DNA from 3 places in the Metabacillus sp. KH_069 genome. Region 2 is predicted to be linked to each of the others. Evidence: a T-box and tRNA genes for the amino acid it is inferred to sense, from the RefSeq annotation. Region 2 holds a T-box; the other regions hold tRNA genes.
What was found. A T-box is a leader RNA that pairs with one kind of tRNA and senses whether it is charged. The one in region 2 lies ahead of thrS (threonine--tRNA ligase), so its partner is inferred to be a tRNA-Thr.

Region 1 (10,461 bases), 1.9 Mb from region 2:
AAGAAAAGCCTCTAGCGAGGTGAGAGGTGCCCGTACCGCAAACCGACACAGGTAGGCGAGGAGAGAATCCTAAGGTGAGCGAGAGAACTCTCGTTAAGGAACTCGGCAAAATGACCCCGTAACTTCGGGAGAAGGGGTGCTTTTTAGGGTTCATAGCCCTGAAAAGCCGCAGTGAATAGGCCCAGGCGACTGTTTAGCAAAAACACAGGTCTCTGCGAAGCCGCAAGGCGAAGTATAGGGGCTGACGCCTGCCCGGTGCTGGAAGGTTAAGGGGAGAGGTTAGCGCAAGCGAAGCTTTGAACCGAAGCCCCAGTAAACGGCGGCCGTAACTATAACGGTCCTAAGGTAGCGAAATTCCTTGTCGGGTAAGTTCCGACCCGCACGAAAGGCGTAACGATCTGGGCACTGTCTCAACGAGAGACTCGGTGAAATTATAGTACCTGTGAAGATGCAGGTTACCCGCGACAGGACGGAAAGACCCCGTGGAGCTTTACTGTAGCCTGATATTGAATTTTGGTACAGCTTGTACAGGATAGGTAGGAGCCTTGGAAACCGGAGCGCCAGCTTCGGTGGAGGCATTGGTGGGATACTACCCTTGCTGTATTGAAATTCTAACCCACAGCCCTGATCGGGCTGGGAGACAGTGTCAGGTGGGCAGTTTGACTGGGGCGGTCGCCTCCTAAAATGTAACGGAGGCGCCCAAAGGTTCCCTCAGAATGGTTGGAAATCATTCGCAGAGTGTAAAGGCACAAGGGAGCTTGACTGCGAGACCTACAAGTCGAGCAGGGACGAAAGTCGGGCTTAGTGATCCGGTGGTTCCGCATGGAAGGGCCATCGCTCAACGGATAAAAGCTACCCCGGGGATAACAGGCTTATCTCCCCCAAGAGTCCACATCGACGGGGAGGTTTGGCACCTCGATGTCGGCTCATCGCATCCTGGGGCTGTAGTCGGTCCCAAGGGTTGGGCTGTTCGCCCATTAAAGCGGTACGCGAGCTGGGTTCAGAACGTCGTGAGACAGTTCGGTCCCTATCCGTCGTGGGCGCAGGAAATTTGAGAGGAGCTGTCCTTAGTACGAGAGGACCGGGATGGACGCACCGCTGGTGTACCAGTTGTCTTGCCAAAGGCATCGCTGGGTAGCTATGTGCGGAAGGGATAAGTGCTGAAAGCATCTAAGCATGAAGCCCCCCTCAAGATGAGATTTCCCATCACGTAAGTGAGTAAGAACCCTGAAAGATGATCAGGTTGATAGGTCTGAGGTGGAAGCGCGGTGACGTGTGGAGCTGACAGATACTAATCGTTCGAGGACTTAACCACAGTCTAATAAAGTGTAACATTTAAGTGAATCTTGTTATCATACGTTATTTAGTTTTGAAAGAATAACATTCTTTCTAATCAATTGCATATTGTCTGGTGATGATGGCAAAGAGGTCACACCCGTTCCCATGCCGAACACGGAAGTTAAGCTCTTTAGCGCCGATGGTAGTTGGGGGTTTCCCCCTGTGAGAGTAGGACGTTGCCAGGCAGTATACATTATACTTAAGCACGAAAGTGCTGTAGTGGAGGATTAGCTCAGCTGGGAGAGCATCTGCCTTACAAGCAGAGGGTCGGCGGTTCGAGCCCGTCATCCTCCACCATTTATTTCTTACTGCTGCTTGACTAGGTTTCCTGAGATCAGGACGACTTTATCAAGTGAATAAACAAAGTTGTACTTCATACTATTAAAATGCCGGTGTAGCTCAATTGGTAGAGCAACTGACTTGTAATCAGTAGGTTGGGGGTTCAAGTCCTCTTGCCGGCACCAGTTTTACCGAAGTATGCTTCATTGAATAACTAAGTGCCATTAGCTCAGTCGGTAGAGCACGATCGAGTAATCTTCGAAGCTTATGCTTCAGCACACAAATCGAGCCACTACTTGAATAATCTTTCTGAGATTTGGGTGTCTTGCAAAACTAAAGAGTGTTTTCTTAACTAAGTGCCATTAGCTCAGTCGGTAGAGCATCTGACTTTTAATCAGAGGGTCGAAGGTTCGAGTCCTTCATGGCACACCATTTTCCTTAATATGCGGGTGTGGCGGAATTGGCAGACGCGCTAGACTTAGGATCTAGTGTCTTTGACGTGGGGGTTCGAGTCCCTTCACCCGCATCATATTTTGCGGAAGTAGTTCAGTGGTAGAACACCACCTTGCCAAGGTGGGGGTCGCGGGTTCGAATCCCGTCTTCCGCTCTTACTTGCGCCGGGGTGGCGGAACTGGCAGACGCACAGGACTTAAAATCCTGCGGTAGGTGACTACCGTACCGGTTCGATTCCGGTCCTCGGCACCACTTATTTCATATTATATATGCGCCCGTAGCTCAATTGGATAGAGCGTTTGACTACGGATCAAAAGGTTATGGGTTCGACTCCTATCGGGCGCGCCATATACGGGAAGTAGCTCAGCTTGGTAGAGCACTTGGTTTGGGACCAAGGGGTCGCAGGTTCGAATCCTGTCTTCCCGACCATTTCCGTTTTTAATTGGGGCCTTAGCTCAGCTGGGAGAGCGCCTGCCTTGCACGCAGGAGGTCAGCGGTTCGATCCCGCTAGGCTCCACCAATTACTTTTAAAAAAGTTGTTGACTTAGTATTTCAACAATGATATGATTTAAAAGTTGCTCTTGAAGCAAATGATCTTTGAAAACTAAACAAAACCAAAAGCGTACCAAACGTTTTAAATTTTTAAGTCAGCAACAAAATGAGTCACAAATTTTCTTCGGAGAGTTTGATCCTGGCTCAGGACGAACGCTGGCGGCGTGCCTAATACATGCAAGTCGAGCGGACTTGCTGGAGCTTGCTCCAGCAGGTTAGCGGCGGACGGGTGAGTAACACGTGGGCAACCTGCCTGTAAGACTGGGATAACTCCGGGAAACCGGAGCTAATACCGGATAGTATCTTGAACCGCATGGTTCAAGTTGGAAAGACGGTTTCGGCTGTCACTTACAGATGGGCCCGCGGCGCATTAGCTAGTTGGTGAGGTAATGGCTCACCAAGGCAACGATGCGTAGCCGACCTGAGAGGGTGATCGGCCACACTGGGACTGAGACACGGCCCAGACTCCTACGGGAGGCAGCAGTAGGGAATCTTCCGCAATGGACGAAAGTCTGACGGAGCAACGCCGCGTGAGTGATGAAGGTTTTCGGATCGTAAAACTCTGTTGTTAGGGAAGAACAAGTGCGAGAGTAACTGCTCGCACCTTGACGGTACCTAACCAGAAAGCCACGGCTAACTACGTGCCAGCAGCCGCGGTAATACGTAGGTGGCAAGCGTTGTCCGGAATTATTGGGCGTAAAGCGCGCGCAGGCGGTTTCTTAAGTCTGATGTGAAAGCCCCCGGCTCAACCGGGGAGGGTCATTGGAAACTGGGAAACTTGAGTGCAGAAGAGGAGAGTGGAATTCCACGTGTAGCGGTGAAATGCGTAGAGATGTGGAGGAACACCAGTGGCGAAGGCGACTCTCTGGTCTGTAACTGACGCTGAGGCGCGAAAGCGTGGGGAGCGAACAGGATTAGATACCCTGGTAGTCCACGCCGTAAACGATGAGTGCTAAGTGTTAGAGGGTTTCCGCCCTTTAGTGCTGCAGCTAACGCATTAAGCACTCCGCCTGGGGAGTACGGTCGCAAGACTGAAACTCAAAGGAATTGACGGGGGCCCGCACAAGCGGTGGAGCATGTGGTTTAATTCGAAGCAACGCGAAGAACCTTACCAGGTCTTGACATCCTTTGCCACTTCTAGAGATAGAAGGTTCCCCTTCGGGGGACAAAGTGACAGGTGGTGCATGGTTGTCGTCAGCTCGTGTCGTGAGATGTTGGGTTAAGTCCCGCAACGAGCGCAACCCTTGATCTTAGTTGCCAGCATTCAGTTGGGCACTCTAAGGTGACTGCCGGTGACAAACCGGAGGAAGGTGGGGATGACGTCAAATCATCATGCCCCTTATGACCTGGGCTACACACGTGCTACAATGGATGGTACAAAGGGCTGCGAGACCGCGAGGTTTAGCCAATCCCATAAAACCATTCTCAGTTCGGATTGCAGGCTGCAACTCGCCTGCATGAAGCTGGAATCGCTAGTAATCGCGGATCAGCATGCCGCGGTGAATACGTTCCCGGGCCTTGTACACACCGCCCGTCACACCACGAGAGTTTGCAACACCCGAAGTCGGTGGGGTAACCGCAAGGAGCCAGCCGCCTAAGGTGGGGTAGATGATTGGGGTGAAGTCGTAACAAGGTAGCCGTATCGGAAGGTGCGGCTGGATCACCTCCTTTCTAAGGAATATATGAGGACGCTTTTGGTTTTTGTTTAGTTTTGAGAGATCATTCTCTCTATATGATAGAAGACAAATCTTCTGATTTGTCGGTTGTTCTTTGAAAACTAGATAACGTAATTGATAACAAGTAATTCACTGAGATTTACGCTTACCATAATTAGTGATTTTCTAGACATTTATGTCTAAACAAACAACGAAATGCGAAACGCATCTAATGATGCGGCTGACCATTTAGGTTAAGTTATGAAGGGCGCACGGTGGATGCCTTGGCACTAGGAGCCGATGAAGGACGGGACTAACACCGATATGCTTTGGGGAGCTGTAAGTAAGCTTTGATCCAGAGATTTCCGAATGGGGAAACCCACTGTTCGTAATGGAACAGTATCTTTATCTGAATACATAGGATATTGAAGGCAGACCCGGGGAACTGAAACATCTAAGTACCCGGAGGAAGAGAAAGCAAACGCGATTTCCCAAGTAGCGGCGAGCGAAACGGAATTAGCCCAAACCAAGAGGCTTGCCTCTTGGGGTTGTAGGACACTCTATACGGAGTTACAAAGGAACGGGGTAGATGAAGCGACCTGGAAAGGTCCGTCAGAGAAGGTAAAAACCCTGTAGTCGAAACTTCGTTCCCTCCAGAGTGGATCCTGAGTACGGCGGGACACGAGAAATCCCGTCGGAAGCAGGGAGGACCATCTCCCAAGGCTAAATACTCCCTAGTGACCGATAGTGAACCAGTACCGTGAGGGAAAGGTGAAAAGCACCCCGGAAGGGGAGTGAAAAGATCCTGAAACCGTGTGCTTACAAGTAGTCAGAGCCCGTTAATGGGTGATGGCGTGCCTTTTGTAGAATGAACCGGCGAGTTACGATCCCGTGCAAGGTTAAGTTGATGAGACGGAGCCGCAGCGAAAGCGAGTCTGAATAGGGCGTTTTAGTACGTGGTCGTAGACCCGAAACCAGGTGATCTACCCATGTCCAGGGTGAAGTTCAGGTAACACTGAATGGAGGCCCGAACCCACGCACGTTGAAAAGTGCGGGGATGAGGTGTGGGTAGCGGAGAAATTCCAATCGAACCTGGAGATAGCTGGTTCTCTCCGAAATAGCTTTAGGGCTAGCCTCAAGTATGAGAGTCTTGGAGGTAGAGCACTGATTGGACTAGGGGCCCTCATCGGGTTACCGAATTCAGTCAAACTCCGAATGCCAAAGACTTGCTCCTTGGGAGTCAGACTGCGAGTGATAAGATCCGTAGTCAAGAGGGAAACAGCCCAGACCACCAGCTAAGGTCCCAAAGTATACGTTAAGTGGAAAAGGATGTGGAGTTGCTTAGACAACCAGGATGTTGGCTTAGAAGCAGCCACCATTTAAAGAGTGCGTAATAGCTCACTGGTCGAGTGACTCTGCGCCGAAAATGTACCGGGGCTAAACGTATCACCGAAGCTGTGGACTGTTCTTACGAACAGTGGTAGGAGAGCGTTCTAAGGGCGTTGAAGCTAGACCGTAAGGACTGGTGGAGCGCTTAGAAGTGAGAATGCCGGTATGAGTAGCGAAAGAGGGGTGAGAATCCCCTCCACCGAATGCCTAAGGTTTCCTGAGGAAGGCTCGTCCGCTCAGGGTTAGTCGGGACCTAAGCCGAGGCCGAAAGGCGTAGGCGATGGACAACAGGTTGATATTCCTGTACCACCTCCTCACCATTTGAGCAATGGGGGGACGCAGGAGGATAGGGCAAGCGCGCTGTTGGATATGCGCGTCCAAGCAGTTAGGCTGAGAAGTAGGCAAATCCGCTTCTCGTGAAGGCTGAGCTGTGATGGCGAGGGAAATTTAGTACCGAAGTTCCTGATTCCACACTGCCAAGAAAAGCCTCTAGCGAGGTGAGAGGTGCCCGTACCGCAAACCGACACAGGTAGGCGAGGAGAGAATCCTAAGGTGAGCGAGAGAACTCTCGTTAAGGAACTCGGCAAAATGACCCCGTAACTTCGGGAGAAGGGGTGCTTTTTAGGGTTCATAGCCCTGAAAAGCCGCAGTGAATAGGCCCAGGCGACTGTTTAGCAAAAACACAGGTCTCTGCGAAGCCGCAAGGCGAAGTATAGGGGCTGACGCCTGCCCGGTGCTGGAAGGTTAAGGGGAGAGGTTAGCGCAAGCGAAGCTTTGAACCGAAGCCCCAGTAAACGGCGGCCGTAACTATAACGGTCCTAAGGTAGCGAAATTCCTTGTCGGGTAAGTTCCGACCCGCACGAAAGGCGTAACGATCTGGGCACTGTCTCAACGAGAGACTCGGTGAAATTATAGTACCTGTGAAGATGCAGGTTACCCGCGACAGGACGGAAAGACCCCGTGGAGCTTTACTGTAGCCTGATATTGAATTTTGGTACAGCTTGTACAGGATAGGTAGGAGCCTTGGAAACCGGAGCGCCAGCTTCGGTGGAGGCATTGGTGGGATACTACCCTTGCTGTATTGAAATTCTAACCCACAGCCCTGATCGGGCTGGGAGACAGTGTCAGGTGGGCAGTTTGACTGGGGCGGTCGCCTCCTAAAATGTAACGGAGGCGCCCAAAGGTTCCCTCAGAATGGTTGGAAATCATTCGCAGAGTGTAAAGGCACAAGGGAGCTTGACTGCGAGACCTACAAGTCGAGCAGGGACGAAAGTCGGGCTTAGTGATCCGGTGGTTCCGCATGGAAGGGCCATCGCTCAACGGATAAAAGCTACCCCGGGGATAACAGGCTTATCTCCCCCAAGAGTCCACATCGACGGGGAGGTTTGGCACCTCGATGTCGGCTCATCGCATCCTGGGGCTGTAGTCGGTCCCAAGGGTTGGGCTGTTCGCCCATTAAAGCGGTACGCGAGCTGGGTTCAGAACGTCGTGAGACAGTTCGGTCCCTATCCGTCGTGGGCGCAGGAAATTTGAGAGGAGCTGTCCTTAGTACGAGAGGACCGGGATGGACGCACCGCTGGTGTACCAGTTGTCTTGCCAAAGGCATCGCTGGGTAGCTATGTGCGGAAGGGATAAGTGCTGAAAGCATCTAAGCATGAAGCCCCCCTCAAGATGAGATTTCCCATCACGTAAGTGAGTAAGAACCCTGAAAGATGATCAGGTTGATAGGTCTGAGGTGGAAGCGCGGTGACGTGTGGAGCTGACAGATACTAATCGTTCGAGGACTTAACCACAGTCTAATAAAGTGTAACATTTAAGTGAATCTTGTTATCATACGTTATTTAGTTTTGAAAGAATAACATTCTTTCTAATCAATTGCATATTGTCTGGTGATGATGGCAAAGAGGTCACACCCGTTCCCATGCCGAACACGGAAGTTAAGCTCTTTAGCGCCGATGGTAGTTGGGGGTTTCCCCCTGTGAGAGTAGGACGTTGCCAGGCACGCATAAAGGAGAACAGCAGAGATGCTGTTCTTTTTTGTATGGAGCGCTTATTTTAGGGAGCTGCACACAAGAATCACCTTCGACTATACGAGCATCAAACCAATGTGAGGAAGACAAATCCTATTCACATCCCCAACCTGAATAACATCGAAAATAGCCATTCTCTGCCTGTCCTTGGCAACTTCAGCTTTTATAGCTAAAAAGATATTCTCTTTCATGAATCATGTTTTTAAAACGTATATATAACTAAACCTCCTAATTTTTAACTTCTTATTCTAAAAACCTTTTAGCATCGCGTAAATAAAATGGTTATTCCTGTTTAAAAACGTTTCAGTGCCGTTAATAATGGAAATAGATAAATGAGTGGTTATAAGTTGAAAAAAAGTGAAGTTCGTTTTATATTAGTGTTAAAGTCAAATATAGTCAAAGTCAAGTTAGGGGGAGGCGGAGTGCGGAATATCTCGGATGTCATTGAACAGTATTTGAAGCAGGTGCTCACAACGAGCGGCAAAGAAATCGTTGAGATCAAAAGAAGCGAGATTGCAGATAAGTTTCAATGTGTGCCCTCACAAATAAATTATGTGATTAATACGCGTTTTACTATTGAAAGAGGGTATATAGTAGAAAGTAAGAGAGGCGGAGGAGGCTATATTCGAATCATTAAGGTGAAATCGAATGACGCTGCCCATCTAATTGATCAGATATTGGGAATTATTGATAGACGGATTTCGCAAACCTCTGCTGAAGATCTTATTTTAAGGCTGGTTAATGAAGAAGTGATTTCTAGACGCGAGGCGAAGATTATGATGAGTGTAATTGACCGTTCCGTCTTATATATTGATTTGCCGCATAGAGACGAGTTAAGGGCAAGGATGATAAAAGCTATGCTGACTTCCTTGAAATACCGATGAAAGCAGGTGAACAGACTTGATTTGCCAGGAATGCAATGAAAGGCCGGCAACTTTTCATTTTACAAAAGTAGTAAACGGCGAAAAGACAGAGATTCATATTTGTGAACAATGTGCTCAGGATAACAGTTCGATGTTTATAGATAACAGTACTGGTTTTTCAATTAATAACTTATTGGCCGGATTGTTAAATATGGAACCTTCCATTTCAAAAACAAAGCAGGATGTTTTTAAGAAAAATGAAGTTTTGCAGTGCAGCAGATGTCAGATGACCTATCAGCAGTTTACAAAAGTCGGCCGTTTTGGCTGTTCTGAGTGCTACCTGACTTTTCATGATCAGATTAATCCTATTTTAAGAAGGGTCCATAGCGGCAACACTGTTCATGCGGGAAAAATTCCGGAACGAATTGGCGGTAGCATTCACATCCGCAAACGAATAGATTTATTAAAACAGAATCTTAAAGATTTGATACAGCAAGAAGAATTTGAAAAAGCTGCTGAGACTCGAGATGAAATCCGTTCGCTTGAACTGAAATTAAAAAGTTCCAGAGGAGGAGAATCCTGATATGTCACTTCAGCAATTTATCAATCAGGCAATGAGCGCCTGGATGAGCAAGGAAGGACCTGATTCTGACATTGTTCTCAGCAGCAGGGTCAGGCTTGCAAGAAATATTGAGAAATACAAGTTTCCAACGATTGCCTCCAATGAAGAATCACTGGAGATTTTAGACCTTTTTGAAGAAACATTTACGGATAAAAGCGTAAATGAGATCGGCAAGCTTGAAATGCTCAGGATGGATGATCTGCAGCCCATTCAAAAAAGGGTTTTAGTTGAAAAACATTTGATCAGTCCGAATTTAGCGGAAGATTCTTCTTTTGGAGGATGTTTGTTATCTGAGAATGAAGAGGTCAGCATCATGCTGAATGAAGAGGATCATATTCGAATTCAATGTTTATATCCGGGACTTCAGCTGAAAGAAGCTTTAAAATCAGCAAGCGATTTGGATGATTGGATGGAACATGCTGTAGATTATGCCTTTGATGAGCAGAGAGGATACTTAACAAGCTGTCCGACAAATGTCGGAACTGGCCTTAGAGCATCAGTTATGATGCACTTGCCTGCACTTGTCCTGACACAGCAGATGAACCGGATTATTCCGGCAATTAATCAATTAGGTCTGGTTGTTAGAGGAATTTACGGGGAAGGCAGCGAAGCATTAGGTAACATCTTTCAGATTTCAAATCAGATTACACTGGGGAAGTCTGAAGACGATATAGTAGAGGATTTGCTGAGCGTTGTCCATCAGCTGATTGACAAGGAGCGTTCTGCACGCGAAGCTTTATATAAAACGTCGCAGATACCGCTTGAAGACCGTGTGTTCAGATCTCTCGGCACTCTGACATACAGCCGTATTATCGAGTCAAAAGAAGCCGCCAAATGTTTATCAGATGTCAGGCTGGGAATAGACTTAAATATTATTAAAGACATTTCCAGAAACATATTAAACGAGTTAATGATTTTAACTCAGCCTGGTTTTCTGCAGCAATATGCCGGCGGAGCATTAAGACCGGATGAACGGGATATAAGAAGAGCTTCCTTAATTAGAGAAAGATTAAACCTAGAAATGGTCAGAAGGATGGAGGATGATGAAGTATGATGTTTGGAAGATTTACTGAGCGCGCTCAAAAAGTTCTTGCATTAGCACAAGAGGAAGCGGTTCGACTGGGCCATAATAATATCGGCACTGAGCATATTCTTCTCGGTCTTGTACGTGAAGGCGAAGGGATTGCTGCCAAAGCTCTTACTGCACTTGGCCTTGGTTCAGATAAAATTCAAAAAGAAGTTGAGAGTCTAATCGGAAGAGGACAGGAAATTTCTCAAAC
Region 2 (10,461 bases):
AAATAAACAAAAAGGCTTTTTCTCTTAGGAAGCAGTCTTTCAAATAGGTAAGAATAGGTTTTTAGGGGGAGTGAAACGTGGGGTATTATTTAAAAGCAGATGAAGATTTCAATTTATTTGTTGAGGACATTGGCCCAAAAGATGGCCGTGTCATCTTTTTCATTCATGGCTGGCCAGTTAATCATAAGATGTTTGAGTATCAGTTCAACCAGCTGCCCCGCCTTGGATTCAGGTGCATCGCCATGGACATTCGCGGCTTCGGTAAATCAGACAGACCGTGGACCGGCTATTCCTATGATAGACTCGCAGATGATGTTCGGAGTGTGATCGATTCCCTTCAGCTTAAAGAAATTACACTTGCCGGATTTTCAATGGGCGGAGCAATTGCGATCCGCTATATGGCCCGTCATGCAGGACACCAAGTAACGAAACTTGCCCTTTTTGCAAGCTGCAGCGCCTTCGTTCACAAAGCGCCCTGATTATCCGTACGGCATGTCCAAATCAGAGGTAAATAAATTGATAGACCAAACCTATACGGACCGTCCGGAAATGCTATCGGGCTTTGGTCAGATTTTCTTCTCAAAATATATTACTGATAGCTTTAAAAATTGGTTCCAGGATCTTGGACTGGAAGGTTCGGGCCATGGTACAGCTTTGACTGCTGTATCTCTCCGGGATGAAGATCTCCGCTCTGATTTAGGAAAGATTTCTGTGCCAACTGCTATTTTCCACGGAATGAAAGACCAGGTATGTCCGTTTATTTTTGCGAAGCTAATGAATGAGGGAATAAAAGATTCAGAGATAGTTCCCTTTAAATACAGCGGACACGGCCTGTTTTATGATGAACTGGAGAAATTCAACCGGGAACTGGCAAGGTTTTTGGAATAGGCTCTGAATTTTCACATTGATTCATGCCTCTTTTGTGAGTATCATAAGGATAGCGTACATAAAGAGGGGGCACCATTTTTTGAAACAGCACGTTCTTTTTTACTCATTTGTTTTTCTGTTATGCTTTCTGCTCGGATTTATTCAAGCTCCGTTCTATTTGATTGCATTGCTGCTGATCCTTTCCATGAGCTGGTATATGTATATCCAAATCAGTCCGATTCTTTTTTCAAAGGATGTTCATAAATCTGAAACATTCATCCTGAAGCATCAGAAAAACCCGATGTATCAGTTCTATTATGCCATTGCCAATAACTTGGACGATGAAGCGGAAGCAGCACTGGCTAAATTTAATGCCAAATACAAAAACTCTCACCGGCAGGCACTGATGAATACAACCTATGCACTCTATCAAAACGATGTAGCTGAAGCAAAAAAACATGTCGTTTCTATTAAACCTCCTGTTTACCGAACTTATTATGAAGCCTTAATCGCAGCACACTCCAGACAATATGATGCAGCGAAAAGACTTGCAGAACAGCTCCCAAAAGGCTGGATGAAAGAAAGTGTGCTTGCTGAAATTTCTCAAAAACAAGGTAACAGAGCATCTGCTAAACAACATGCAGAAAGTGCCTATGAGCAGACAAGGGGCTTGCAGAGATACTTAATCTACAAAAATAACGAAACTTATTTTGCATATTAGGGCATCAATCATAGGATTGGTGTTTTTTTGTACGATAAAAATACGAATCGCTATGAATTTATCAAGCGAAATTTGAATTACTTTCCAATTCGGGTGAAATACTTGCCGGAATGCGTCTTTTAGTAGCCAGAGATGGTAAAATACTTTCCTAATTTAAAGAACACTATCTTTTTTCCATTTATCTCCCAGGTGATGCTTATGAATGGAACAAAAAAGATTTTTCTGAATAAATTGAAAGGAATAGTTGAAATAAACTGGAATGTATTGTAAACTCAGAAATAATTATTTGAAAAGTGATGAAAAGGACATGAGTCATTTTAAACGGTTTACAGAGAGGGAAGGATTGCTGGGAGCTTCCTAACGCAGAAAATGAACTTACCGCCTTGATACTGCACGGAGGAAATGCCGTGCCGCAGACGCTGCGTTAAAGCGCTGGAGCCATTTCTTTTTTTAAAAAAGGATGGAAAGCTGGGTGGAACCACGGGCAAACGCGCTCGTCCCTATTTTAGGGATGAGCGCGTTTTTTTAATTTCATAAAAAAAGTACAGATAAGGATACGAGTCATTTTGCCGGTTTACAGAGAGGGAAGGAAAGCTGAGAACTTCCTAATACAGGAGAATGAACTTACCGCCTTGGAACTGCACGGAGGAAATGCCGTGCCGCAGACGCTGCGTTAAAGCACTGGAGCCATTCTTTTTTTAAAAAATGAGAATGGAAAGCTGGGTGGAACCACGGGTGAACGCGCTCGTCCCTATTTTAGGGATGAGTGCGTTTTTTTATATTCTATCGAAATGAGGAGTGTTTTAAGATGAAGAACAAATTTTTATTGAAGGATTTGGCCAGCCGCAATCAAGAAAGGAAAAAAGTGATAGGAGGCAAGGTGAATGGGAAGCTCGTAAGTTTGAATGACATAGTGGATGAGATCGAAGAAGTACAGCTTATTACAATTGATTCTGATGAACGACAGGATTTCTTGAATCATACTTGCGCACAAGTTCTTGCACATGCTGTTAAGAGATTGTACAAAGGAGCGATTTTGGGAAATTGCTCCTATCAAAACAGCGGGTTTTACTATGAATTTCAACTGTCTCACAGCATTCGTGCCGAGGAACTCCCCATGATTGAACAGGAAATGCAGAACATACTTGGTGAAAAGCTGGAAATCGAACGTCTGGAATTGTCATATGAAAAAGCCGCTGCACTTTTATCTGAAAAAGGAGAAGAACTGAAACTTGAGCTTCTGGATGAACAAAGGGAAAACAACCCGATTTCCTTTTATAAGCATGGAGATTTTATCGATTTATACAGCGGGCCGCAGCTGCCTTTTGCAGAATTCATTAAAGCCTTTAAGTTATCTGCTGTTTCCGGCTCCTACTGGAAGGGAGATAAGAATAATCAAGTCATGCAGAGGGTTTCAGGGATTGCCTTTGCCAGTAAAAAAGAATTAGCTCTTCATATAAAAAAGATGGAAGAACTAAAAAAGCGGGATCACCGCAAGATTGGAAAAGAAATGGAGCTGTTCATGTTTTTAGAGGAAGCGCCCGGCATGCCTTTCTTTTTGCCAAACGGACAGCTGATGAGAAATGAGCTGCAGAATTTTCTCCGTGAGATTCAAGTGGAAGGGGGCTATCGTGAAGTGCAGACTCCATTGATGATGAATGAAAAGCTGTGGAGACAGTCAGGACACTGGGATCACTATCATGAAAATATGTATTTTTCTGATGTGGATGAAGCGAAGTTTGCATTAAAGCCTATGAATTGTCCGGGACACATGATGATTTATAAAAATCAGCTATATTCGTACAGGGACCTTCCAATCAGACTCGCAGAATTTGGCCAGGTTCACCGGCATGAATACAGCGGTGCTCTAAATGGGCTTTTAAGAGTCCGCACTTTCTGTCAGGACGATGCGCACTTGTTTGTCAGACCAGATCAGATTGAAGATGAGATGAAAAGCGTGCTTCTTCAGATTGACAAAGTTTATCGTACTTTCGGCTTTGATTATTCTGTTGAACTATCTACAAGACCACTAAACTCAATGGGTTCAAACCTCCTTTGGGAAAAGGCGGAAAAATCACTGAAACAAGTGCTTGAAGATCTTCATGTTGAATATCAAGTCAATGAAGGTGACGGAGCGTTTTACGGTCCGAAAATAGATTTTCACATTAAGGATGCCATGAAAAGAAGCCATCAGTGTGCAACAGTTCAGCTCGATTTTCAAATGCCTGAGAAATTCGATCTAAGCTATATGGATGAAAAGAATGAGAAGCAAAGACCCGTTGTCATTCACAGGGCCATATCGGGGTCGCTTGACAGGTTTCTCGGAATTTTGATCGAGCATTTTGCCGGAAACTTTCCTATATGGCTAGCGCCCATTCAAGCAGTGATTGTCCCGGTGGCAGAAGTTCATCTTCATTATGCCGAAAAGCTGAGAAATCAACTTGAGAAATGCGGGATACGAGTGAATTTAGACAGAAGCAGCGAGAAACTGAATTATAAAATCCGCATGGCACAAAAAAGCAGGGTTCCCTACATGCTTGTCATTGGAGATCAAGAAATAGAAAAAAACGAAGTGAATGTTAGAGTGCATGGCGGGAAGAGTTCAGAAGCTATGGCAATTGAACAGTTTAAGAGCATGCTTTCAGAAAAAATAGCTAAGCGGGAGCTCGGGTAAAGAGTTCTATATCAGATAAACGGAAGAAGAACTATAAAATCAATCGATATTCAGACTATTCTCTCATCTTCGCCTTATCTAGTTTACCATTCCTAATAAGTGGAACAAAGACAGTAAGGAGGAGTGAGAGTATGTCAAAAACATTGTTGAAATGGATGCTGCCGCTTTTTGCGGTAGGGATGACCATCGGATGTTCAGAGGGTACTTCAGACGATACGGAAAAAACAAATATGGAAGAAGCGGCTGAAACGGCAAATGAAGAATTGAAATCAGGCGCAATGGCTGAGATAAAAGATACGGAAAATAAAAATGTCGGAAAGGTTACGTTTACAGAGCATGAAAATCACATGATGATAGAAGCGAAAATGGAAGGGCTTGAACCTGGTTATCACGGTTTTCACATTCATGAAAAGGGTGTATGTGAACCTGATGCAGAAGGAGGTCCATTTACAACAGCCGAAGGTCACTTTAATCCTGATGAAAGCAGCCACTCTGAACATGCCGGAGATATGCCTTCCTTATTTGTAAATGAAGATGGCAAAGCTGAATTTTCAGCCGCATTTGACCGGGTAACCATGGAGCAGTTACTAGAACAGGAAAAAGCGATTATTGTACATGCAAATCCAGATAATGCTGCAAATATTCCAGACCGTTATCAATCAGAAGGAAAAGCAGGCCCTGATGAAGAAACGATGAAAACGGGCGATGCCGGTGACAGGCAGGCTTGCGGTGTGATAAAAAGTGTAGAAGAAAATTAAAGAGTTGAATTCTGATGAGAGCGATCGTTATGGATTTGGCTCTCTTTTTTTTATTGAAACCGATATACGATAGGGATCGCATAACAATGTTAACGTCTTTTTAATTTTGGCTCTTTTCGTAAATATTGTTGCTTTTAGACTAGATGTTTAAAACCATTAGTGCATTGTAGTGGAAGGAACTTGACTCCTGCGGGAAAATAGAGCGAAATGGAAGACCCCGCAGGCTCGCCGAGGAGGCTTCCACGCTCCCCGCGGAAAGCAAGTTCCTGCAGCGGAAAGGAACGGACAACTTTTATAATCAAAAACAACAATCTATGCGAAAACAGCCTTAATTTTTAATGTAACTTTCCAAATATTTCGAAACTAAATTCTGACTTCATTCGTATAAGTACTATTGAAAAGGAGGCAATGTGTTTGAACTATAAAAATTATGAAAAGAAACACGTTTTTGGAGTGATTGGTTTTTTGATTATTATCCTCATCCCTTATGCTTCAATATTAGTTCCTTTTATAGTAGCAGATGTCCTTTTTGCTTCTAACCTTACTTGGTTTTTTCAATTTTCTAATGAAACGTATTTGTTATACGGTGCGGGATTTTTATTGTGGGGGATTGCTGCATTAACTTTAGCCTTCAGAAATATTGATAAAAAGTCCATTGTCATCAGTGTTTTCATCTTATTTTTTAGTACCGCACCCTTAACATTTGGTGTCCTTCACCATAAAGAACTTAGTGATGAAGGAATTGCTTTTCATAACCTAATGTCTTTTGAAATTCAAAAGTACACTTGGGAAGAAATTGACCACGTTGTCTTTCATTTATCAAAAGAAAGAAGTAAGCCATCCAATATTGAAATTAGGTTTAAAGATGGAAAGCAAATTATGGTTGTAAAAAATGATCACTTCACAGCCAACTACCATTTGTTTACTCAGAAGATGAGAGATCACAACATCGCATATGCTGACGAATAATCTTGGATCTTACTATATAATTCAATAAAAAACACACCAATCACGATGTCCATTGGTGTGTTTCTTCTCGATTAAGCATCTTCAAGCTTAGCACTTGCCAGTCCAAGTAAAACCCCTAAAACGGCTCCGCCAACTACTTCTAAAGGCTGATGGCCAAGAACTTCTTTTAATTCTTCTGTTCGTTTGATATGACCGAGACCTGGAAGGTGCTCTGAAATAACCGCCATTTCGCCGTCAATATCGTTGATCAGTTTGGCAATTTCACCGGTATGGCGTCTAATTCCCTGAGCATCATACATTACGATGATTCCGAAGATTACGGCAATCGCTGTTTCAATGGAAGATGTTCCATTTTTCGCTGCTACATAAGAGGAAAGGGCAGCAACGCCTGCTGAATGTGAGCTTGGCATTCCTCCTGTGGTCACTACTTGTTTTATATCCCATTTTCCGGATAGCCTCTTGTATGTAAATACTTTAAGGCCCTGTGCAATGGCAATTGCACTTATAGCTGTTATGATTCCTCTGTTCATCTTCTTTTTCTTTTTCATTGCTGGGTTTCACCTCTTATAAGTAGTAAGTGCGCTGTATGTAATGCGAAAACTCTGATGTAGCATAAATACCCCTCGCAGCTTATTCTAAACGTTATTATTTTCTAAATCGTGATAATTATTTAAGCTGAGGGCAGTAAATAAATTTATAAAACGCGCTGTGTATAAAAGGGCAGGAAGGGAAAAAAGACTGGCTGAAGAATAATCAGTAAACCCTTTAAATGAACAGGGGAATTAATGAAGGAGGTTATTAAATGAAAGAAAGTGATCTTCCATTGAAATTAGCCAAGCCTGCACGCCGGGCGCTTGAAGGTGCCGGATATATGAGGCTGGAACAGGTTGCGGCGAAAAGCGAAGCTGAACTCTTGCAGCTGCATGGCATGGGTCCGAGAGCTATTGGGCAGCTGAGGGAAGCATTGGATGAAAAAGGGTTATCTTTTGCAGAATCAGAAGTTGCGAATAAAAACTGAAAAACAGCTAAAAAGCACACCGGAAAATGGTGTGCTTCTACTTTTTCACAATTTTAGAAGGATTGTTGATTTTATAAGGCACAGAAATCTCTAAAAGTAATGCCTCGTCTTCAACATCTTTTCCTTTAGGAAGGCTTTTCTTTACGATTTTACCGTTAAAATCAAGGTCATCTCCTGGAGCCAGTTCAAACTTTTTCAAGGTTTTGCTGTGTGAACACCAGGCAAGTCCAATTTCAAGCGGCTCATCGCCATCAATCCGTACATCTACGAGAACAACCACTTCGTCATTTTCTTCATTAAAGTGATTCCAGCTCAGGGCAAATTGCTTCACTTTCCCTGTAAAATGAACTTTGTCATCTGGCAGTGCAAGCTTGGCCGGTTTTTCTTTTTTCTCTTTTGCAGGTGTAGCAGGAGTTTTTATTTCTGATGCAGGCTCTGCTGGTTTAGTAGATACTTCAGGTTTTGGCTCCGACTTTTCAGCTTCAGGCTCCGGCTTCAGCTCTTTTCCGAAATTTGAGGACTGCATTTCTTTTAGATATGCAGGATGAATACAAGAAAGATTGCCATCCTGGAATTCAATGATGATTGTGTAATTAGAGTTTCCAAATGTTTGGTATCCTTTTATAGTGACAAGCCTCTGGTGGGTTCTGTCTTTATACCAGTACTCTTTTTTTACTCTGAGGCCCCATTCTTTCACTTTTTCTTCATAATCGCCTTCATCGTCAAATAATTCGTATTCTCCTGTTGGAGGAATATAATTCGTTAAGTTGGCGTCTTCAATATGAGGCAAAATGACTGCCATGCTCTCACGTCCTTTCATCTCTATTCTACAGGCTCTCATCATGGAAAAAAAGCGAATGGCATCATTAGATGAAATTTAGTGGATAAGAGAAAATGGATTTTGGATAATATTCACAAATAAAAGATATTTTGGTGTATCATTGGCATAGCGGTATAAAGGAGTAAAGTGGCTTAGATCTTCCATAATGAATAATAAAGTGGCGTTTCTTTTAATAGAATCGCCTTTTTCGCGGGGAAAGCAAGGTGATAAAAGCTCTTTTTTGACCATTTTCAAGATACTAGTTTAATCATTGAGAAAAATGGCCAAATCATTGGTTTCCTAATTGGTTTTTTGTCTCAATCAAAGAAAGGTGAAGCTTATATTCACTTTGTCGGCGTACATCCGGAATATAGGAAAAACAAGGTGGGACAACAGCTTTATGATGAATTCTTTAAAATAGTAATGAAGCATGGCTGCCACACTGTCCGCTGCATCACCTCTCCGGTAAACACTGGATCCATCCGATTTCACTTGAAGATGGGGTTTGAAATTTTAAGTGGTGACAAGACAGTCAATGGTATTCAAGTAAAGACAAAGTATGACGGAGAAAATAAGGATCGTGTCCAGTTCGTAAAAAGATTAAGTTTGGAGGAGACAAAATGAGAAAGGGAATCATTCGCCCTTTAGTTATTTGCCCTTTTCAAAAGGATAACCGGATTTTAGTGGCAGAAGGGTTTGACAAAAGCAAAGGGGATCATTACTATCGTCCAATCGGCGGGGGAATAGAATTTGGAGAAAGCAGCGCTGCTGCACTTGCAAGGGAAGTTGAAGAAGAAATCCAGGCAGCTATTTCTAATGTTTCCTATCTAGGAACCATTGAGAATATTTTTATTTATAACGGAGAAAAGGGGCATGAAATCGTCCAGGTCTGTCATGCAGAATTTACGGACCCGTCTTTCTATGAACTGGAATCGTTTGAAGGCATTGAAGATAATGGGACAGCTTTTAAGCTTTTTTGGAAGTCTTTAAATGAGTTTGAGGATGGAAACCTTCGTCTGGTTCCTGAGGATTTACTGGAACTGCTGAAAAGGAAGGGCGGGAACTAGACATGGAATACAAGGGTTCTGCGGCTTATGATCAACAAGAATTTTTTGATCGGTATATGCAAAGAAGGCATAGAACGGAAAGTCCAAATACGAGCATAGAAGAACCGTCCTTGTTTGAATTAATTGGAGAAATAAGCGGGACACATATATTAGATTTAGGCTGCGGAGATGCATCTCTTGGAATGGATTTGCTGAACTTGAATGTCAGTTCTTATATAGGAATAGATGGATCAGCAAACATGTGCCATAAAGCGGCTGAAACTCTAAAAGGTACAAAGGGGCGGGTTATCCAGTCCACAATAGAAGAATACGGTTTTCCGCAAGCTGAATTTGACCTTGTCGTTTCACAAGTGTCCCTCCATTACATTGAAGACTTTGCTGGAATCGCTAAAAAGGTTTATCAAACTTTGAAACCTGGCGGCAAATTTGTATTTAGCGTCCAGCATCCGTTGCTCACAGCTTCCTTTAAGAGCATGACTGAATCCGTCAGGAAATCTGATTGGATTGTCGATGATTATTTTCACTCAGGAAAGCGGATAGAACCATGGATTGGCGAAAAAGTAGTAAAGTATCACCGGACCACTGAAGAATATTTTACAGCTCTGAAGAATGCAGGTTTCTTGATTTCTGGGTTAAAAGAGGGCAAACCGCAAGCTGAAAACTTTAATGACCCAGAGGAATATAAAAGAAGAATGAGAATTCCATCGTTTTTGCTGTTTTCTTGTGAAAAGCGATGTGTATGAAGAATTTAAATAAAGAAGTATATAGTGTGAGTAAGTAAGTTTGCGTTCCTTCAAAATGAGGGGACGTTTTTCTATTCTTCAAAAATGGAAGTATCGTGATAGAGAAGAATAATAATTGATGGGAACGAGAAAATAATATTAAGAATAGGCAGTAAAACAGGGGGTGAAAACTTTGATAAATAAATTCATATTATGGACTGTACTTATCGCTCCGTGGTTTACTTTATTTTTAATTAAGAAGGAAAAGATAAAACGATTTATGCCCGCAGCCATTTTTGCCTCTTATTTAATGATTATCTATAACGTAATAGCGAATAATCAAAACCATTGGGTACTTAATGATCCCCTAATACCTTGGCTGGAACCTTTATTTGTTTCTGGTGTATTTGGAGCATTTCCAGTTATCACTATATGGGTTTTTTATTTTACATACGGAAAGTTTTGGGTGTATTTTGCTGTTAACATCGTCATAGATTTTATGTTTGCTGTTTTTCCTGTCCATTATTTGTTTCAAGAAGTATTAGGAATCTATGAGCTGGTTAATATAACTCCATGGGAACGTTTTATCTTATTTGTCTTTTTTTCAATTCTTCTTTATGGTTATCAGAAATGGCAGGATGAGGTTTTTAACGCAAAATTAAAAAACAGCAGCGGGTGATTCGCTGTACTTATGATAACAGCTGCCGAAATGGCGGCTTTATTTTTTTTATTCATAATTGAAAATTTCATGTTCCCCTGACAGTATTCGAAATGAATTTTATGATCAAAACTCGGTATAAAAATACATTTACTATTTTGAAAATTTAAAATATAATAACCTATAT
Region 3 (10,461 bases), 900 kb from region 2:
TGCGGTACTTTCCGCCAAATGGCACTGCTGGTTTTGCAAGGTTTTGCGTTAAAGAACTTAAACGACTACCCTTTCCTCCTGCCAATAACATTGCGACGCACTTTTTTTTCACCATGGTTGATTGTCTCCTCTCGTTTTTTAACTGCGCGTAAAATGGATATTCCATAAGGCGGAATGGTCATTGATATGTGATAAGGCTGATTATGCTGCGTGCCTTCTTGTGCTTTAAGATCTTTCTTATTAACCTGGCCTGATCCTCCAAATACAGCGTCATCGCTGTTCATGATTTCAATGTATTTTGTATCGGCCGGCACCCCCACTTTATATTCGTGGTAGGTTTGCGGTGTGAAGTTGCAGACTACAACGAGCTGCTCATTAGGCTTTTGGCCTCTTCTGATAAAGGAAAAGATACTTTGGTCGGAATTATTCACATCAATCCATTCAAAGCCTTCCTGTGAGTGATCCTGCTCATACAGAGGACGCTGTTTTTTATAAACAGCCAGCAGTTCCTTGAAATAGGTTCTTGCCTTTTGATGCATGTCAAAATCATCAAGCACCCAATCAAGCTGTTCAAGATCCTTCCACTCATCAAACTGGGCAAATTCGCCGCCCATAAACAGCAGTTTTTTTCCTGGATGAGTCATCATATACCCGAGAAGCAGACGATACTGAGCAAACTTCTGCCAATAATCCCCCGGCATTTTATTCAGAAGTGAACGTTTTCCATGAACAACTTCATCATGTGAAAGCGGAAGGATAAAGTTCTCTGTAAAAGCATAAATCAGTGAAAATGATACCTTGTGGTGAAGGTGTTTCCGCTGTTCCGGAGGAGCTTCCATGTACTTGAGGATATCGTTCATCCACCCCATGTTCCATTTGTAGTTAAACCCAAGCCCTCCATCAGATGTAGGTGATGTCACCAGAGGAAAGTCGGTTGAATCCTCTGCTATCATTAAAACACCAGGATCATAGGCAAATACATTTTCATTCAGCTTTCTCAAGAAATTCACTGCAAACGGATTTTCATGAGGCTCTTCAGTATTCTGCCAGTAGAGCATGTTCGCTACTGCATCCACTCTGAATCCATCAATATGATATTTTTCAAGCCAGAAAAGAGCATTAGAGATTAAGAAACTCTGAACCTCAGGCTTCCCTAAGTCAAAGTTAGCCGTACCCCAAACCTCATTCTCCCGGTCTTCATATCTCTCATATTCAAATGTCGGTTCCCCATCGAAATAATAAAGCCCATGCGCATCCTTGCAGAAATGGCCCGGCACCCAGTCCATGATGACGCCAAGATTATTCTGATGACAAAGATCGATGAACTTCATTAATTCATGAGGAGTTCCGTACCGGCTTGTAGCCGCATAATATCCGGTTCCCTGATATCCCCATGAACGGTCATAAGGATGTTCAATAATAGGCAGAAGCTCAATGTGAGTAAATCCATGATCGAGAACATACGGAATCAAAATATCCGCTAGCTCCAAATATGTATAAAGGCTGCCGTCCTCTTTCTTTTTCCAAGAACAAAGATTAAGCTCGTAAATATACATCGGCCGATTATAAATTTCCTTCTGACGCTTCTTCTTCTGCCACTTCTGATCATTCCACTCATAATCTGCCAGATCATAAACAATCGAAGCAGTATTCGGTTTCACCTCTGCATAAAAGGCAAATGGATCAGATTTAAGAATTTTCTCATTTTTCCGTGTAATAATCTCGTATTTATACAGGTCACCCTCTTTTATATCCTGAATAAAAGCAGACCAGATACCTTGATCATTCACTCTTTCAAGCTTGTGATTCGAGCCGTCCCAGTGATTAAAATCACCTGCAACCCGCACCTCAAGCGCATGAGGAGCCCAAACAGTAAACACAGTACCGCAAACACCGTTCCGTACGCTGCTGTGAGCACCAAATAATTCATGAGCTTTAAACAAATTTCCCTCATGGAAAAGATGAACCTCAAAATCAGTTGGCGTAGCAAGATTCATTCCTAATCACCCTTTCTATAAGTTTATCTTAATTCTAATTTCAATCAGAAGGAAGGATTACCTTTTTTGTAAGCGCTTCTACTTATTGACATGATATGTCATGAATCAGCATTCATTTTTCAAAAAACTATTCTTTTAAAATGATGTCGAATGAGGAAACGAAAGAAATAAGGATAATCGAAGAATTTGGCGAAATGAACATCAGTCAAATATACTAAAAAAATCAATATACGTAAGAAAATACAGGAATTTCTAACAGGATATTCTAATTGTGTATTTTGAGTAAGTTATATCACAAAAATAGTTAATTCGACAAAATGAGTAAGAATTGTCGAAATCTTTTTATTCTTCATTTTCGTTTATTCTTTATTACCATTACTTATACCTCTCTTTAATATATTTCAAACCTTATTCGATAAAATATTTATAAAGATTTATATTATTTGTTGAAAATATATTTTAAGTTCATGAAAGAGAAAATGAATCATTTTTTTACATGACTTTTTCTGAAGATTTTAGTTAAGAGGTTAATTGGAGAGTTAGAGAGCTTTGGAAGATAGTTGGAGACTAGTTAAAAGTTAAGTGTTTCATCAAGGCACTTGCATAAACGGCCAAAGGCAACTATAAGAGCTTATTGTTTGTAGAATATTGACTGAAGGGTTAGTTAGGAGTGGTTCCATACAGGCGCAGAGAAAGGATAGGAGATGGTTGAGACAGATAGTAAAGGGGATGGGTTCATATAACCTTTAAGTATTAAAAGATTCTCTTACACAACTTTTAAAATTAAAAGGCTGTATTTTCATAGATTGTTGTTTTCGAGTATAAATGTTGTCCGTTACTTTCTGCTGCAGGAACTTGCTTTCTGCGATCCTGTTGGGAGCCTACCCGGCTTGCCTACTGGTTTTATGGTCTGAGGACAAAAATCCAGAATGGCAGCTGTAAAATGGAATCAAATACGCTGTTTGAGGACAAATATCCAGAATGGCGGCTGCGAAATGGAATCAACAACGCTGTTTGAGGACAAATATCCAGAAAGGCGGCTGCAAAATGGAATCAATCATTTCCCTCTGTTTCCCGCAGGAATCAAGTTCCTTTCGCTACAATCCACTTAAAGTTTTTAACATTTAGTCTAATAGCAACTATATTTACGAACAGAGCCAATTAAAAAGAGTGCTGCACTATGTGCAGCACTCTTTCAAGTATGACCCGTACGGGATTCGAACCCGTGTTACCGCCGTGAAAGGGCGGTGTCTTAACCGCTTGACCAACGGGCCAAAAACAAGGCTTTCTGGCGGAGAAGGAGGGATTTGAACCCTCGCGCCGCTTACGCGACCTACACCCTTAGCAGGGGCGCCTCTTCAGCCACTTGAGTACTTCCCCAGATATGGCTCCGCAGGTAGGACTCGAACCTACGACCGATCGGTTAACAGCCGATAGCTCTACCACTGAGCTACTGCGGAATAATATTGAAACCTTATTTCTCCAAAACAGAAATGGTGGGCCTAAATGGACTCGAACCATCGACCTCACGCTTATCAGGCGTGCGCTCTAACCAGCTGAGCTATAGGCCCATTATGGAGCGGGTGATGGGAATCGAACCCACGACATTAGCTTGGAAGGCTAGAGTTTTACCATTAAACTACACCCGCAATATGAATATAAAAATGGGGCGACTGATGGGAATCGAACCCACGAATGCCAGAGCCACAATCTGGTGCGTTAACCACTTCGCCACAACCGCCACTATTATATTTGTTTAGCATTTACAACATTAAAGTAAATGGTGGCTTGGGACGGAATCGAACCGCCGACACAAGGATTTTCAGTCCTTTGCTCTACCGACTGAGCTACCAAGCCATTTTATAATTTGTAGTACAATAATGTTACATTCTTGAAACCTTCGCCCAAATTTCAGAAAGCTTAGCCAAGAAGCGGCTCAATTTGTGCGCTGATGCTTATGCTTCGAAGCTTATTCGATCGTGCTCTACCGACTGAGCTACCAAGCCATTTGTATGGATAAAAATTTTTACTAACCTTTACATAAAGTAAAAATGGCGGTCCCGACCGGGATCGAACCGGCGATCTCCTGCGTGACAGGCAGGCATGTTAACCGCTACACCACGGGACCATTTGGTTGCGGGGACAGGATTTGAACCTGCGACCTTCGGGTTATGAGCCCGACGAGCTACCAGACTGCTCCACCCCGCGACAATATTAATTAAGTTCATTTAATCCGATTATTATGCTGCGAATCAATCGGCTTGCTGAAGTAAGTTATTCCACTTATCAAAATAAAAATGGAGGAGGTAGAGGGATTCGAACCCCCGCGGGATTTGACTCCCCTGTCGGTTTTCAAGACCGATCCCTTCAGCCGGACTTGGGTATACCTCCGAATGACTAAATAGAATGGTGGACCTTGTAGGACTCGAACCTACGACCGGACGGTTATGAGCCGTCTGCTCTAACCAACTGAGCTAAAGGTCCTTTTTTGGTAGCGGCGGAGGGAGTCGAACCCACGACCTCACGGGTATGAACCGTACGCTCTAGCCAGCTGAGCTACACCGCCCCAGGAACAAAGTCAATTAATTCTATTTAATTGGTGGAGCCTAGCGGGATCGAACCGCTGACCTCCTGCGTGCAAGGCAGGCGCTCTCCCAGCTGAGCTAAGGCCCCTAATTAAAAGTTGGAAATGGTCGGGAAGACAGGATTCGAACCTGCGACCCCTTGGTCCCAAACCAAGTGCTCTACCAAGCTGAGCTACTTCCCGTATATGGCGCGCCCGATAGGAGTCGAACCCATAACCTTTTGATCCGTAGTCAAACGCTCTATCCAATTGAGCTACGGGCGCATGTATAAAATAAGTGGTGCCGAGGACCGGAATCGAACCGGTACGGTAGTCACCTACCGCAGGATTTTAAGTCCTGTGCGTCTGCCAGTTCCGCCACCCCGGCGAAAGCAAGAGCGGAAGACGGGATTCGAACCCGCGACCCCCACCTTGGCAAGGTGGTGTTCTACCACTGAACTACTTCCGCAAAATATGATGCGGGTGAAGGGACTCGAACCCCCACGTCAAAGACACTAGATCCTAAGTCTAGCGCGTCTGCCAATTCCGCCACACCCGCATATTAAGGAAAAATGGTGTGCCATGAAGGACTCGAACCTTCGACCCTCTGATTAAAAGTCAGATGCTCTACCGACTGAGCTAATGGCACTTAATTAAGAAAACACTCTTTAGTTTTGCAAGACACCCAAATCTCAGAAAGATTATTCAAGAAGTGGCTCGATTTGTGTGCTGAAGCATAAGTATCGAAGATTACTCGATCATGCTCTGCCGACTGAGCTAATGGCACATATTCAAACATTTTGATTCGGATTAAGACCGAATGGTGCCGGCAAGAGGACTTGAACCCCCAACCTACTGATTACAAGTCAGTTGCTCTACCAATTGAGCTACACCGGCATATAAAGTAAGAAATACAATATGGTTTTAAGCTTGTTAAAGTCGTCCTGATCTCAGGAAGCCTAGATAAGCAGCGTGTTAATAACAAGAATAAATGGTGGAGGATGACGGGCTCGAACCGCCGACCCTCTGCTTGTAAGGCAGATGCTCTCCCAGCTGAGCTAATCCTCCGCTTGAATATTTTTGTCATTAGCCTGGCAACGTCCTACTCTCACAGGGGGAAACCCCCAACTACCATCGGCGCTAAAGAGCTTAACTTCCGTGTTCGGCATGGGAACGGGTGTGACCTCTTTGCCATCATCACCAGACATAGTGACAAAAATTATTATACTATGAAATCCGAAGATTTCAAGCTTTTTTTTCGAAAGAAGTTATTCTTTCAAAACTAGATAACGTTTGATAACAAGTTTCACTTAAATGTTACACTTTATTAGACTGTGGTTAAGTCCTCGAACGATTAGTATCTGTCAGCTCCACACGTCACCGCGCTTCCACCTCAGACCTATCAACCTGATCATCTTTCAGGGTTCTTACTCACTTACGTGATGGGAAATCTCATCTTGAGGGGGGCTTCATGCTTAGATGCTTTCAGCACTTATCCCTTCCGCACATAGCTACCCAGCGATGCCTTTGGCAAGACAACTGGTACACCAGCGGTGCGTCCATCCCGGTCCTCTCGTACTAAGGACAGCTCCTCTCAAATTTCCTGCGCCCACGACGGATAGGGACCGAACTGTCTCACGACGTTCTGAACCCAGCTCGCGTACCGCTTTAATGGGCGAACAGCCCAACCCTTGGGACCGACTACAGCCCCAGGATGCGATGAGCCGACATCGAGGTGCCAAACCTCCCCGTCGATGTGGACTCTTGGGGGAGATAAGCCTGTTATCCCCGGGGTAGCTTTTATCCGTTGAGCGATGGCCCTTCCATGCGGAACCACCGGATCACTAAGCCCGACTTTCGTCCCTGCTCGACTTGTAGGTCTCGCAGTCAAGCTCCCTTGTGCCTTTACACTCTGCGAATGATTTCCAACCATTCTGAGGGAACCTTTGGGCGCCTCCGTTACATTTTAGGAGGCGACCGCCCCAGTCAAACTGCCCACCTGACACTGTCTCCCAGCCCGATCAGGGCTGTGGGTTAGAATTTCAATACAGCAAGGGTAGTATCCCACCAATGCCTCCACCGAAGCTGGCGCTCCGGCTTCCAAGGCTCCTACCTATCCTGTACAAGCTGTACCAAAATTCAATATCAGGCTACAGTAAAGCTCCACGGGGTCTTTCCGTCCTGTCGCGGGTAACCTGCATCTTCACAGGTACTATAATTTCACCGAGTCTCTCGTTGAGACAGTGCCCAGATCGTTACGCCTTTCGTGCGGGTCGGAACTTACCCGACAAGGAATTTCGCTACCTTAGGACCGTTATAGTTACGGCCGCCGTTTACTGGGGCTTCGGTTCAAAGCTTCGCTTGCGCTAACCTCTCCCCTTAACCTTCCAGCACCGGGCAGGCGTCAGCCCCTATACTTCGCCTTGCGGCTTCGCAGAGACCTGTGTTTTTGCTAAACAGTCGCCTGGGCCTATTCACTGCGGCTTTTCAGGGCTATGAACCCTAAAAAGCACCCCTTCTCCCGAAGTTACGGGGTCATTTTGCCGAGTTCCTTAACGAGAGTTCTCTCGCTCACCTTAGGATTCTCTCCTCGCCTACCTGTGTCGGTTTGCGGTACGGGCACCTCTCACCTCGCTAGAGGCTTTTCTTGGCAGTGTGGAATCAGGAACTTCGGTACTAAATTTCCCTCGCCATCACAGCTCAGCCTTATATGAGAAGCGGATTTGCCTACTTCTCAGCCTAACTGCTTGGACGCGCATATCCAACAGCGCGCTTGCCCTATCCTCCTGCGTCCCCCCATTGCTCAAATGGTGAGGAGGTGGTACAGGAATATCAACCTGTTGTCCATCGCCTACGCCTTTCGGCCTCGGCTTAGGTCCCGACTAACCCTGAGCGGACGAGCCTTCCTCAGGAAACCTTAGGCATTCGGTGGAGGGGATTCTCACCCCTCTTTCGCTACTCATACCGGCATTCTCACTTCTAAGCGCTCCACCAGTCCTTACGGTCTAGCTTCAACGCCCTTAGAACGCTCTCCTACCACTGTTCGTAAGAACAGTCCACAGCTTCGGTGATACGTTTAGCCCCGGTACATTTTCGGCGCAGAGTCACTCGACCAGTGAGCTATTACGCACTCTTTAAATGGTGGCTGCTTCTAAGCCAACATCCTGGTTGTCTAAGCAACTCCACATCCTTTTCCACTTAACGTATACTTTGGGACCTTAGCTGGTGGTCTGGGCTGTTTCCCTCTTGACTACGGATCTCATCACTCGCAGTCTGACTCCCAAGGAGCAAGTCTTTGGCATTCGGAGTTTGACTGAATTCGGTAACCCGATGAGGGCCCCTAGTCCAATCAGTGCTCTACCTCCAAGACTCTCATACTTGAGGCTAGCCCTAAAGCTATTTCGGAGAGAACCAGCTATCTCCAGGTTCGATTGGAATTTCTCCGCTACCCACACCTCATCCCCGCACTTTTCAACGTGCGTGGGTTCGGGCCTCCATTCAGTGTTACCTGAACTTCACCCTGGACATGGGTAGATCACCTGGTTTCGGGTCTACGACCACGTACTAAAACGCCCTATTCAGACTCGCTTTCGCTGCGGCTCCGTCTCATCAACTTAACCTTGCACGGGATCGTAACTCGCCGGTTCATTCTACAAAAGGCACGCCATCACCCATTAACGGGCTCTGACTACTTGTAAGCACACGGTTTCAGGATCTTTTCACTCCCCTTCCGGGGTGCTTTTCACCTTTCCCTCACGGTACTGGTTCACTATCGGTCACTAGGGAGTATTTAGCCTTGGGAGATGGTCCTCCCTGCTTCCGACGGGATTTCTCGTGTCCCGCCGTACTCAGGATCCACTCTGGAGGGAACGAAGTTTCGACTACAGGGTTTTTACCTTCTCTGACGGACCTTTCCAGGTCGCTTCATCTACCCCGTTCCTTTGTAACTCCGTATAGAGTGTCCTACAACCCCAAGAGGCAAGCCTCTTGGTTTGGGCTAATTCCGTTTCGCTCGCCGCTACTTGGGAAATCGCGTTTGCTTTCTCTTCCTCCGGGTACTTAGATGTTTCAGTTCCCCGGGTCTGCCTTCAATATCCTATGTATTCAGATAAAGATACTGTTCCATTACGAACAGTGGGTTTCCCCATTCGGAAATCTCTGGATCAAAGCTTACTTACAGCTCCCCAAAGCATATCGGTGTTAGTCCCGTCCTTCATCGGCTCCTAGTGCCAAGGCATCCACCGTGCGCCCTTCATAACTTAACCTAAATGGTCAGCCGCATCTAAGATGCGTTTCGCATTTCGTTGTTTGTTCAGACATAAATGTCTAGAAAATCACTAATTATGGTAAGCGTAAATCTCAGTGAATTACTTGTTATCAATTACGTTATCTAGTTTTCAAAGAACAACCGACAAATCAGAAGATTTGTCTTCTATTATAGAGAGAATGATCTCTCAAAACTAAACAAAAACCAAAAGCGTCCTCATATATTCCTTAGAAAGGAGGTGATCCAGCCGCACCTTCCGATACGGCTACCTTGTTACGACTTCACCCCAATCATCTACCCCACCTTAGGCGGCTGGCTCCTTGCGGTTACCCCACCGACTTCGGGTGTTGCAAACTCTCGTGGTGTGACGGGCGGTGTGTACAAGGCCCGGGAACGTATTCACCGCGGCATGCTGATCCGCGATTACTAGCGATTCCAGCTTCATGCAGGCGAGTTGCAGCCTGCAATCCGAACTGAGAATGGTTTTATGGGATTGGCTAAACCTCGCGGTCTCGCAGCCCTTTGTACCATCCATTGTAGCACGTGTGTAGCCCAGGTCATAAGGGGCATGATGATTTGACGTCATCCCCACCTTCCTCCGGTTTGTCACCGGCAGTCACCTTAGAGTGCCCAACTGAATGCTGGCAACTAAGATCAAGGGTTGCGCTCGTTGCGGGACTTAACCCAACATCTCACGACACGAGCTGACGACAACCATGCACCACCTGTCACTTTGTCCCCCGAAGGGGAACCTTCTATCTCTAGAAGTGGCAAAGGATGTCAAGACCTGGTAAGGTTCTTCGCGTTGCTTCGAATTAAACCACATGCTCCACCGCTTGTGCGGGCCCCCGTCAATTCCTTTGAGTTTCAGTCTTGCGACCGTACTCCCCAGGCGGAGTGCTTAATGCGTTAGCTGCAGCACTAAAGGGCGGAAACCCTCTAACACTTAGCACTCATCGTTTACGGCGTGGACTACCAGGGTATCTAATCCTGTTCGCTCCCCACGCTTTCGCGCCTCAGCGTCAGTTACAGACCAGAGAGTCGCCTTCGCCACTGGTGTTCCTCCACATCTCTACGCATTTCACCGCTACACGTGGAATTCCACTCTCCTCTTCTGCACTCAAGTTTCCCAGTTTCCAATGACCCTCCCCGGTTGAGCCGGGGGCTTTCACATCAGACTTAAGAAACCGCCTGCGCGCGCTTTACGCCCAATAATTCCGGACAACGCTTGCCACCTACGTATTACCGCGGCTGCTGGCACGTAGTTAGCCGTGGCTTTCTGGTTAGGTACCGTCAAGGTGCGAGCAGTTACTCTCGCACTTGTTCTTCCCTAACAACAGAGTTTTACGATCCGAAAACCTTCATCACTCACGCGGCGTTGCTCCGTCAGACTTTCGTCCATTGCGGAAGATTCCCTACTGCTGCCTCCCGTAGGAGTCTGGGCCGTGTCTCAGTCCCAGTGTGGCCGATCACCCTCTCAGGTCGGCTACGCATCGTTGCCTTGGTGAGCCATTACCTCACCAACTAGCTAATGCGCCGCGGGCCCATCTGTAAGTGACAGCCGAAACCGTCTTTCCAACTTGAACCATGCGGTTCAAGATACTATCCGGTATTAGCTCCGGTTTCCCGGAGTT

Region 1: it has a tRNA-Thr gene. The T-box ahead of thrS (threonine--tRNA ligase) is inferred to sense a tRNA for this amino acid. The anticodon was not compared.
Region 3: it has a tRNA-Thr gene. The T-box ahead of thrS (threonine--tRNA ligase) is inferred to sense a tRNA for this amino acid. The anticodon was not compared.

Annotation. Positions count from the first base shown of each region.
Region 1 covers NZ_CM174460.1:104,873-115,333, forward strand. Annotated here, with positions in the region: rRNA gene AC3ISE_RS00525 (23S ribosomal RNA) at 1-1,315, shown strand, start outside; rRNA gene rrf (5S ribosomal RNA) at 1,408-1,523, shown strand; tRNA gene AC3ISE_RS00535 (tRNA-Val) at 1,560-1,635, shown strand; tRNA gene AC3ISE_RS00540 (tRNA-Thr) at 1,727-1,802, shown strand; tRNA gene AC3ISE_RS00545 (tRNA-Lys) at 1,974-2,049, shown strand; tRNA gene AC3ISE_RS00550 (tRNA-Leu) at 2,063-2,143, shown strand; tRNA gene AC3ISE_RS00555 (tRNA-Gly) at 2,153-2,224, shown strand; tRNA gene AC3ISE_RS00560 (tRNA-Leu) at 2,234-2,322, shown strand; tRNA gene AC3ISE_RS00565 (tRNA-Arg) at 2,342-2,418, shown strand; tRNA gene AC3ISE_RS00570 (tRNA-Pro) at 2,423-2,499, shown strand; tRNA gene AC3ISE_RS00575 (tRNA-Ala) at 2,515-2,590, shown strand; rRNA gene AC3ISE_RS00580 (16S ribosomal RNA) at 2,744-4,293, shown strand; rRNA gene AC3ISE_RS00585 (23S ribosomal RNA) at 4,530-7,459, shown strand; rRNA gene rrf (5S ribosomal RNA) at 7,552-7,667, shown strand; gene AC3ISE_RS00595 (CtsR family transcriptional regulator) at 8,119-8,580, shown strand; gene mcsA (protein-arginine kinase activator protein McsA) at 8,597-9,142, shown strand; gene mcsB (protein-arginine kinase McsB) at 9,144-10,235, shown strand; gene clpC (ATP-dependent protease ATP-binding subunit ClpC) at 10,232-10,461, shown strand, end outside.
Region 2 covers NZ_CM174460.1:2,641,091-2,651,551, reverse strand. Annotated here, with positions in the region: gene AC3ISE_RS13125 (hypothetical protein) at 1-28, shown strand, start outside; partial or broken gene AC3ISE_RS13120 (alpha/beta fold hydrolase) at 78-888, shown strand; gene AC3ISE_RS13115 (hypothetical protein) at 968-1,588, shown strand; T-box leader at 1,876-2,093, shown strand; T-box leader at 2,125-2,344, shown strand; gene thrS (threonine--tRNA ligase) at 2,397-4,262, shown strand; gene AC3ISE_RS13105 (superoxide dismutase family protein) at 4,394-5,020, shown strand; gene AC3ISE_RS13100 (hypothetical protein) at 5,435-5,989, shown strand; gene AC3ISE_RS13095 (divergent PAP2 family protein) at 6,061-6,537, opposite strand; gene AC3ISE_RS13090 (helix-hairpin-helix domain-containing protein) at 6,792-7,007, shown strand; gene AC3ISE_RS13085 (hypothetical protein) at 7,045-7,809, opposite strand; partial or broken gene AC3ISE_RS13080 (GNAT family N-acetyltransferase) at 8,059-8,451, shown strand; gene AC3ISE_RS13075 (NUDIX hydrolase) at 8,448-8,894, shown strand; gene AC3ISE_RS13070 (class I SAM-dependent DNA methyltransferase) at 8,897-9,637, shown strand; gene AC3ISE_RS13065 (hypothetical protein) at 9,810-10,295, shown strand.
Region 3 covers NZ_CM174460.1:3,540,318-3,550,778, forward strand. Annotated here, with positions in the region: gene AC3ISE_RS17815 (glucose-1-phosphate adenylyltransferase) at 1-112, opposite strand, end outside; gene glgB (1,4-alpha-glucan branching enzyme) at 66-1,997, opposite strand; tRNA gene AC3ISE_RS17825 (tRNA-Glu) at 3,200-3,271, opposite strand; tRNA gene AC3ISE_RS17830 (tRNA-Ser) at 3,287-3,377, opposite strand; tRNA gene AC3ISE_RS17835 (tRNA-Asn) at 3,383-3,457, opposite strand; tRNA gene AC3ISE_RS17840 (tRNA-Ile) at 3,492-3,568, opposite strand; tRNA gene AC3ISE_RS17845 (tRNA-Gly) at 3,573-3,646, opposite strand; tRNA gene AC3ISE_RS17850 (tRNA-His) at 3,663-3,738, opposite strand; tRNA gene AC3ISE_RS17855 (tRNA-Phe) at 3,779-3,854, opposite strand; tRNA gene AC3ISE_RS17860 (tRNA-Asp) at 4,050-4,125, opposite strand; tRNA gene AC3ISE_RS17865 (tRNA-Met) at 4,129-4,205, opposite strand; tRNA gene AC3ISE_RS17870 (tRNA-Ser) at 4,296-4,388, opposite strand; tRNA gene AC3ISE_RS17875 (tRNA-Ile) at 4,405-4,481, opposite strand; tRNA gene AC3ISE_RS17880 (tRNA-Met) at 4,487-4,563, opposite strand; tRNA gene AC3ISE_RS17885 (tRNA-Ala) at 4,595-4,670, opposite strand; tRNA gene AC3ISE_RS17890 (tRNA-Pro) at 4,688-4,764, opposite strand; tRNA gene AC3ISE_RS17895 (tRNA-Arg) at 4,769-4,845, opposite strand; tRNA gene AC3ISE_RS17900 (tRNA-Leu) at 4,860-4,948, opposite strand; tRNA gene AC3ISE_RS17905 (tRNA-Gly) at 4,958-5,029, opposite strand; tRNA gene AC3ISE_RS17910 (tRNA-Leu) at 5,039-5,119, opposite strand; tRNA gene AC3ISE_RS17915 (tRNA-Lys) at 5,134-5,209, opposite strand; tRNA gene AC3ISE_RS17920 (tRNA-Thr) at 5,382-5,457, opposite strand; tRNA gene AC3ISE_RS17925 (tRNA-Val) at 5,553-5,628, opposite strand; rRNA gene rrf (5S ribosomal RNA) at 5,650-5,765, opposite strand; rRNA gene AC3ISE_RS17935 (23S ribosomal RNA) at 5,895-8,825, opposite strand; rRNA gene AC3ISE_RS17940 (16S ribosomal RNA) at 9,059-10,461, opposite strand, start outside.